Regions from separate parts of the Pseudoalteromonas sp. MIP2626 genome, predicted to be linked through region 2. Evidence: predicted binding sites of a transcription regulator. Region 2 holds the regulator's gene; the other holds the start of a gene.
The links. The regulator MetJ, encoded in region 2, represses methionine synthesis genes. The targets are predictions, from matches to a motif close to TAGACGTCTAGACGTCTA.
Positions count from the first base shown of each region.

Region 1 (4,672 bases), on a different contig from region 2:
GCCTTCAAGCCCTTTTGCAAAGGCGCGAATATGCGCAGGTGTGGTGCCGCAGCAACCACCTACAATATTAATAAAGCCCGACTTACCCCAATCAATAATTTCGGTTGCCATTTCTTTTGCTTCTAGGTCGTAGCCACCAAATTCGTTAGGCAAGCCTGCATTGGGATGCACAGAGGTAAAGGTTTCGCATACACGCGACAACTCTTGCACATATTGGCGCAGTAAATCTGGGCCTAAGGCGCAGTTAAGGCCAATAGAAAGCGGTTTAATATGGCGAATAGAGTTATAAAAGGCTTCGGTAGTTTGCCCCGAAAGCGTACGCCCAGAGGCATCGGTAATAGTGCCGGAGATCATAACTGGTAATGTGCGCCCTGCTTGCTCAAACGCTTCTTCTACTGCAAACGATGCTGCTTTAGCATTGAGGGTATCGAATATGGTTTCGATTAAAATAATATCGGCGCCACCTTCCATCAGTGCCAAGGTCGATTCTACATAGGCAGTAACTAAACGATCAAAAGTAACATTACGATAACCCGGATCGTTTACATCGGGCGACAATGAACAAGTTTTTGATGTTGGCCCAAGTACGCCTGCTACATAACGCGGTTTTTCGGGTGTTTTAGCACTAAACTCATCGCAAAGTAGCCGTGCCAATTTTGCCGACTCTAGGTTTATTTCACGGCTTAGATTAGCCATGTCGTAATCTTCCATCGAAATGGTGGTGGAGTTAAAGGTATTGGTTTCGATAATATCGGCACCGGCAGCTAAAAAGCTACGATGAATATCGGTAATTATTTTAGGCTGCGTAAGACTTAGTAAATCGTTATTACCGCGAATAAGTACATGCCAATCTTTAAAGCGCTCACCGCGATAGTCTTGCTCTTCTAATTGGTGTGCTTGGATCATAGTGCCCATAGCGCCGTCTAAAATTAAAATTCGCTCTTTTAATGCTGCACTTAGTTCGTCGTGCTTATTTTGGTCATTATTAAGAGGGTTATTCGGCATAGTTGTTAGTCCTTACGTCTTGGCTAACTAAATTAATATCATAGGGTGTAGTTTGGTACACGTAATAATTTAACCAGTTCGAAAAAAGTAAAAAAGCATGGCTTTGCCACGTTTTTGAAGGTTGTTTAGTTGCATCGTCATCTGGAAAGTAATTTTCGGGCTTGGGCGCATTGTCGCTTTTTTCGCAATCGCGTTGGTATTCAGCTTTTAACGAGTCGGCGTCATACTCTGGGTGGCCGGTAATAAACACTTGGCTGCCCGACTTATTTTTAACTAAGTAAGCACCTACTTTCTCAGAACCCGCTAGCACGACTAGTTCATTGCAAGCATTTATTTTATTTACATCTACATGGCCATAACGCGAATGCGGCACTAAAAAGGTGTCGTCAAAGCCGCGCGTTAACGCCCCATGTTCAAAGTAACATTGGTGCGTAAATACGCCGCACAGTTTATCGGTTTTTAAATCGCGCTTTATTTTATAATGATGATAAAGCGCTGCATGCGCTGCCCAACACGAAAAAAGTGTAGACGTAACATGCTGCTCAGCCCAATCTAAAATTGCGGTAAACTCATCCCAATAAGCTACATCCTGGTACTCTAAATGCGCTAGCGGCGCGCCGGTAACTATTAATGCATCGTAGTTATTGTTTTTTACTTCTGAAAAATAACGATAAAAGGTGTCTAGGTGCTGCTCTGAATTACTGCTACTGCGATGAGTGTCAAGACGCAGTAGTTCTACATTTACTTGCAAGGGCGAATTGGCAAGCAAACGAATAAACTGTACTTCGGTTTCAACTTTATTAGGCATTAAGTTAAGAATAGCCAAACGCATGGGGCGAATTTCTTGCGTTTTTGCACGAGTTTGTGGCATTACAAATACGTTTTCTTGGCGCAGGCGAGCAATAGCTGGTAGTTCGTCTTTTACTGTAATTGGCATCCTTTTACTCCTATTCATCAAAACCGAAAACTTATTATGAACAGATAAGAAAAAATATCAATCAATAGATGTATAGATGTCTAAATATCCAAATGAATTTTTTTCATCCTATTTTATAATCGTTTTTGTGCACTTTATAGTTTGTTTGTCGGTTTAAAATTGGCCATTCGTTGACTGCCTCACCCGTCAACCACTACAATAGAGCATTGTAATTTTTATTATTATTTGAAGGTTTTTTCCATGGTTTTACCTGATAAATTTATATTCTCGATGAGTCGAGTTTCTAAGGTTGTGCCACCTAAGCGCACTATCTTAAAAGACATCTCGTTACACTTTTTCCCGGGCGCTAAAATTGGTGTGCTTGGTTTAAACGGCTCTGGTAAATCAACATTGCTACGTATTATGGCCGGTGTTGACCAAGACTTTGAAGGTGATGCCTTTCCACAACCAGGCACTAAAATTGGTTACTTACCGCAAGAACCTGTTTTAGACGAAAGCAAAACCGTACGCGAAATCGTTGAGCAAGCTGTTGGCGAAGTTAAATACGCGCTTAAACGCCTTGACGAAGTGTATAACGAATACGCCATGGAAGACGCTGACTTTGACGCACTTGCAAAAGAGCAAGGCGAGCTTGAAGCGGTTATTCAAGCGCACGATGGTCATAACATAGACAACGTTTTAGAGCGCGCTGCCGATGCACTACGTTTACCTGAGTGGGATGCTAAAATTGAGCACCTTTCGGGTGGTGAACGCCGCCGTGTTGCTATATGCCGACTGTTACTTGAAAAACCAGACATGCTTATTCTCGATGAGCCAACTAACCACTTAGACGCTGAGTCGGTTGCCTGGTTAGAGCGCTTCTTACACGATTACGAAGGCACAGTTGTGGCGGTAACGCATGACCGTTACTTCCTAGATAATGTAGCAGGTTGGATTTTAGAGCTTGACCGTGGTGAAGGTATTCCATGGGAAGGTAACTACTCTTCGTGGTTAGAGCAAAAAGATGCGCGCCTACAACAAGAGCAAAAATCTGAAAAAGCACGTCAAAAGTCAATTGCGCAAGAGCTTGAATGGGTTCGTTCAAACCCTAAAGGCCGCCAAGCTAAGTCAAAAGCACGTATGGCGCAGTTTACCGAAATGCAGCAGTCTGATTATCAAAAACGTAACGAAACTAACGAAATGTTTATTCCGCCTGGCCCACGTTTAGGGGATCAAGTGCTTGAAATAACTAACTTACGTAAAAGCTTTGGCGACCGTGTATTAATCGACGATTTAAGCTTTAGCATGCCAAAAGGTGCCATTGTGGGCATTATTGGTGCTAACGGCGCGGGTAAATCAACACTGTTTAAAATGATCAGCGGCGAGCAACAGCAAGACAGCGGCAACATCACCATAGGTGAAAGCGTACACATTGCAACGGTTGATCAGTTCCGTGACGGTATGGACGAAAGCAAAACTGTTTTCCAAGAAATATCAGACGGGCAAGACGTACTTAAAATTGGTAATTTTGAGTTCCCAAGCCGTGCTTACGTTAGCCGTTTTAACTTTAAAGGTAACGATCAGCAAAAATTTGTTAAAGACCTATCGGGTGGTGAACGTAACCGTTTACACCTTGCTAAGTTATTAAAAGCTGGCGGTAACGTGTTACTACTCGATGAGCCAACTAACGACTTGGACGTTGAAACACTACGTGCACTAGAAAACGCTATTTTAGAGTTTCCTGGTTGTGTAATGTGTATATCGCATGACCGTTGGTTCCTTGACCGTATTGCTACACATATTTTAGATTACCGCGACGAAGGCCAAATTAACTTCTTTGATGGTAACTACACTGAATACGAAGAGTGGCTTAAAAAGACGTTAGGTGCTGAGGCAACTCAACCTAAGCGTATTAAGTACAAAAAGATTGGCTAACAGCTAATTTTAAGCTTTAGGCAATAATTAAGCCCTGCATTTATGTAGGGCTTTTGTTTTATAACTATAACTACAAATAGAATTTTATGACCCTAAATCCTCACTTGCCGTTAGTTTATCATCCTAATTACTCGTTTAGCTTTGATCCTAAACATCGTTTTGTAATGAGTAAATTTGCACATTTATACCAGCACGTTAAGCAGTTAGGATTAGTTGGCGATAACTTAGTACAGCCGTTATTAGGTACGCCAGAGGCACTAGAATTAGTACACTGCGAAAACTATATTCACGACCTATATCATAATCAATTAGACGAAAAAGCCATGCGCCGTATTGGTCTACCTTGGTCAAAAGAGCTAATGGCGCGTACCTTTACAGCCCCACAAGGTACACTACAAACCGCTCGCTTAGCCCTTAAACACGGTATGGCATGCCATTTAGCAGGCGGTACACACCACGCGCATACTGATTTTGGCTCAGGCTATTGCATGGTTAACGACTTGGCTTTTACTACGCAAACACTAATTGAGTCGGGTGAGGTTACTAATGTACTTATTTTTGATTTAGACGTACATCAAGGCGATGGCACCGCGGCCATGCTGCAACATCAGCCTTATGCGTATACCTGCTCGATTCATTGCGAAAAAAACTTTCCGTTCCGTAAATCCCCTAGCGATTTAGATATTGGTTTAACTAACAATATGCAAGACGCTGAGTATTTAGGCATAGTTGACGACACCCTGCAATTTTTGCTCAAAGAGCTAAACCCCGATTTAGTGCTGTACGATGCGGGAGTTGATGTGTGGCAACAAGACG
Region 1 is NZ_JAATTW010000033.1:30,830-35,501, reverse strand. It holds gene HC000_RS13150 (homocysteine S-methyltransferase family protein) at 1-1,005, opposite strand, end outside; gene metA (homoserine O-succinyltransferase) at 995-1,942, opposite strand; gene ettA (energy-dependent translational throttle protein EttA) at 2,183-3,856, shown strand; gene HC000_RS13135 (histone deacetylase) at 3,943-4,672, shown strand, end outside.
Region 1: a site for MetJ is predicted at 2,008-2,025, ahead of metA (homoserine O-succinyltransferase). Genes of this name have one in related genera too.

Region 2 (4,672 bases):
TTCAACAAAATACATAGTAACTCAACTGTTAAAAAAATAATGGGGGAGGGCGTGCTAATACTTGGCCCTAATGTACTAAAAATACAGCTAAAAACCTACTACCAAATAACCTTGTTTACTCAAAATGGTTATTTTTTTAGCAAAAATACTAATTAATGCTTGTGTGCTTGATGGTTGTTGGATAAAATCCGCCACCAATAAATTTGTTTTAACGACGTATGGTGCCAGACTCCGGGTTTGGAGAGCGATGCGGCCTTAACTAGAGGTTTCTATGAAAGAAGGTATTCACCCTAAGTACGAAGTAATTTCTGCAACTTGTTCATGTGGAAACGAATTCGAAACTAGCTCTACTCTGTGTAAAAATATTCACCTAGACGTTTGTTCTGCGTGTCACCCGTTTTACACTGGTAAGCAAAAGATTTTAGACACTGGCGGACGTGTTGATCGTTTCAACAAGCGTTTCGGTGCACTTGGTAGCAAAAAGTAATTATTGCTATTTAGTTAAAAAAAGCATCTTAGGATGCTTTTTTTATGCCTAAAAATCCTCTAACTTCCCCCTAACCTCGCTAGTTTTAAGTTTATTGCTTTTTGCATAACTATTTCCTGTTCTTATTCTCGGTATGCATAAACCTTTGCAGACAAATGACTTAATATTCTCTATATTTTTAATAGCTTAATTTTCAACTCGGTTTCTAAAAGTAGCCAACATGAAGCTATGTGTTGTTAAAGCAGAATAAATAATCGCTTTTAGCTGATTTTATTTACGTTTTAAAAACCTGTTTTGTGAATAATACTTTTAACTAAAATAAGCTTGAAAAGTGTCTTTTAGCACAATTTATATTTATGAAAAGTAGCGGTGTTTTTATCGAAGTTGCTGAAAATTCGCTTAAAATTAACAGATCTAGCATATAACAGGATAGACCTGATATTGCTTGGAATTTAAAAATAATAAGGGTATCGTACTTTAAGGCATGTTAAGTGTCGCTTTACTCCCTCTCACTTTAACTTAAATTGCAGGATATAATCGCGTTATGTCGGACTTTCGTGAACAAGCACTACATTATCACTCTCACCCCGTTCCAGGTAAAATCAGCATTGAGCTAACCAAGCCTGCAGAAACGGCTCATGATCTCGCTTTAGCTTATAGCCCCGGTGTAGCTGAGCCGGTGCGTGAAATTGCTGCTGACCCTGCAAATGCCTATAAGTACACAGGTAAAGGTAATTTGGTTGCAGTGATCACCAATGGTACTGCCATTTTAGGCTTAGGAAATTTAGGCCCGTTAGCGTCAAAACCGGTAATGGAAGGTAAGTCGTTGCTGTTTAAACGCTTTGCAGGTATTGACTCAATTGATATTGAAGTAAAACACCGCACCACCGAAGACTTTATAAATACTGTGGCTAATATTGCTGATACTTTTGGCGGTATTAACCTTGAAGATATTAAAGCACCAGAGTGTTTTGAAATTGAAAAGGCGCTTATTGAACGCTGTAGTATTCCTGTTTTTCATGATGATCAGCACGGCACGGCTATTGTAACGGCTGCAGGCATGATAAATGCGCTGGAAGTGCAAGGCAAAGATATTGAAGATGCAGTTATTGTATGTTTAGGTGCCGGCGCTGCAGCGATTGCTTGTATGGAGTTATTAATTAAGTGTGGTGCACTGCGTGAACATATTTATATGCTTGATCGTAAAGGTGTTATTCACACTCGCCGTGATGATTTAAACGAGTACAAACAGTTATTTGCTAACAATACCGATAAGCGTACATTACAAGATGTAATTGAAGATGCTGACGTATTTGTTGGTGTATCGGGCCCTAACTTATTATCGGCCGATGATTTAAAATTAATGGCAGCAAAGCCAGTCGTATTTGCTTGTTCGAACCCAGACCCTGAGATTGATCCGGCATTGGCACACGGCGCACGTAGCGATTTAATTATGGCAACAGGGCGCTCAGATTACCCTAACCAAGTTAATAACGTGTTGTGTTTTCCGTTTATTTTCCGTGGTGCACTTGATGTGCGTGCCAGTGAAATTAACGATGAAATGAAAATTGCAGCAGTTGAAGCTATTCGAAGTATTGCCAAAGAGCCGGTTCCACCAGAAGTACTAAAAGCTGCCGGTGTCGATAAGCTAGCGTTTGGTGCAGAGTATATTATTCCTAAGCCTATGGACCCGCGTTTATTGCCGCGTATTGCTAAAGCAGTTGCATTAGCAGCCATTGCTTCAGGCGTAGCGCAAATAGAGCTGCCAGCAAACTATATGGAATAAGCAGCATTATGTTGCTCGGTATTAAGTTACTTCAGTGTAATTTATAGCCATAAAAAAACCTCAGCCATGCTGAGGTTTTTTTGTTTAAAAGCCGCTGTTTAGTCTTCGTTTAAAACAGGAACTTCTAAGCCCATTTCTTGCATTATTTTTTTCACTTCTTCAGGCACTTTTTCGGCGTTATCTTTACGTAAATCATCATCGTTAGGTAACGGTTGCCCAGTAAACGCATGCAAAAATGCTTCACATAATAGCTCGCTATTAGTTGCATGGCGTAAGTTATTAATTTGCCTACGGGTGCGTTCATCGGTTAGTACTTTTAATACATTTAGCGGGATCGAAACGGTGATCTTTTTAACTTGCTCTGATTTTTTCCCGTGTTCTGCGTATGGGTGAATATACTCGCCATTCCATTTTGCCATAAGATGTATCGTTGCCTCAGATTATTAATTGCTCACCCTACTAAAAAATAGCGCGAATATGCGTGAAATTCTATCGATTTAAACAAATTAGTCAAATACTTGTTGCACAGATGGCTAGGTGTTTAAATGTTTTGACTTCTTAAGTTGAATGAATTACTGTTTTAGACGTCTAAACATCTAAATAAAGCAGGTAATAAATATGAGTGAAAAAAATAAAGCGACAATTGCAGTTCGCAGTGGTGTCGATGCTGATAAGCACCATGGCGCGGTTGTGCCTCCGCTGTATTTATCAACCACTTATTCGTTTGCCGACTTTGATACAAAACGTCAATATGACTATGGCCGCAGTGGTAATCCAAATCGTGATACTTTAGCCCAAGCACTCAGCGAACTCGAAGGTGGTGCTCGCGGCATTATTACTGCAACAGGAATGGCTGCCGTACATTTAGCCACTCAGCTGCTTAATAGTGACGATACGTTGGTGATCCCCCATGATTGTTATGGCGGCAGCTATCGCTTATTTACCTCATTACAAAAGCGCGGCCTATTAAAACTCGAAGTGTTAGATTTAACTAAACCAGAAAGTTTGCAGCAAATTTTAGTAATCAAACCTAAGTTAATTTGGATAGAAACCCCTAGTAACCCTATTTTACGTTTAACTGATATTAAAGCAGTAACCGATATTGCGAAACAATGCGGTGCTTTGGTAGCTGCAGATAACACTTTTTTATCGCCTGCATTACAAAACCCGATTAAATTTGGCGTTGATATTGTGGTGCACTCAACCACTAAGTACATAAATGGCCACTCAGACGTGGTTGGCGGTGCGGTTATTGCTGCAACTGACGAACTAGGTGAAGAACTGGCTTGGTGGGCAAATAATATTGGTATAACGGGGGCACCGTTTGATAGTTACTTAACTTTGCGTGGCTTGCGTACTTTAAATGTACGCTTACGGCAGCATCAAGAAAATGCCTTAGCTATTGCTAAGTACCTTGAAAGCTCAAAATTTGTTAGCCAAGTATATTACCCGGGGCTAGAGTCGCATCCACAACATGAATTGGCTAAAGCACAGCAACTTGGTTTTGGTGGCATGGTTAGTTTTGACATTAAAGGTGATGTGAATGACGCAGCTGCATTTTTAACAAACCTTAAAACATTTAGCTTAGCTGAATCTTTAGGTGGCGTAGAGAGCTTAATATGCCACCCAGCAACAATGACGCATGCAGGAATGGAAGCCGAGGCTCGTTTAGCCGCTGGCGTTGGCGATACGCTTATTCGTGTGTCGATAGGTATTGAAGATGTAGCAGATTTATTAGCAGACTTTGATCGGGTATTTAATTTAGTGCAACCAGGTCAGCACAATAACGCAGGTAAAACAGGTGCTAGCGCAAGTAGTAATGTTAAATTGAGCGCTGCTCACCCGGCGTTGTGGTAATTAATATGACTAATAATATTCATAAGTTTGGTGGTTCGAGTTTAAGCTCAGCCGAGCGCTATAAAAGCGTTGCAAAAATAATTTTAGGGCAAGCTCAGCCCGGTGATTGTGTAGTGGTATCGGCTGCAGGAAAAACCACAGATACATTAGTAAAACTGTGGCAAAGTTATCAGCAGCACGATACTCAAGCGCTCGCTGATATTGTATTGCAATTAAACAATCATCAAAGTGATTTAATAACGCAGCTACTGCAGGGCGATTTAAAGCGCAGCGCTTTAACCACTCTAAATGAAGAGCTAAGTTTAGTTGCTAAATTAGCGAGTACTGAGCAGTTGCAAGAAGCGGCGCTACTCGCCCATGGTGAGTTGTGGTCAGCTCGTTTGCTCGCTGCGTATTTACAGCAACTTAATGTTGCTGCATGCATGCAAGACGCAAGAGGCTTGTTTACGCTAAGTGATGGACAATTATTGCATAGCCAAAATACACAGCAGTGTAGTGAGCTTATTAGCCAGCACAAAATTAACGTGGTAACAGGGTTTATT
Region 2 is NZ_JAATTW010000042.1:5,861-10,532, forward strand. It holds gene priA (primosomal protein N') at 1-15, opposite strand, end outside; gene rpmE (50S ribosomal protein L31) at 272-487, shown strand; gene HC000_RS14405 (malic enzyme-like NAD(P)-binding protein) at 1,032-2,273, shown strand; gene metJ (met regulon transcriptional regulator MetJ) at 2,372-2,692, opposite strand; gene metB (cystathionine gamma-synthase) at 2,892-4,130, shown strand; gene HC000_RS14420 (bifunctional aspartate kinase/homoserine dehydrogenase II) at 4,136-4,672, shown strand, end outside.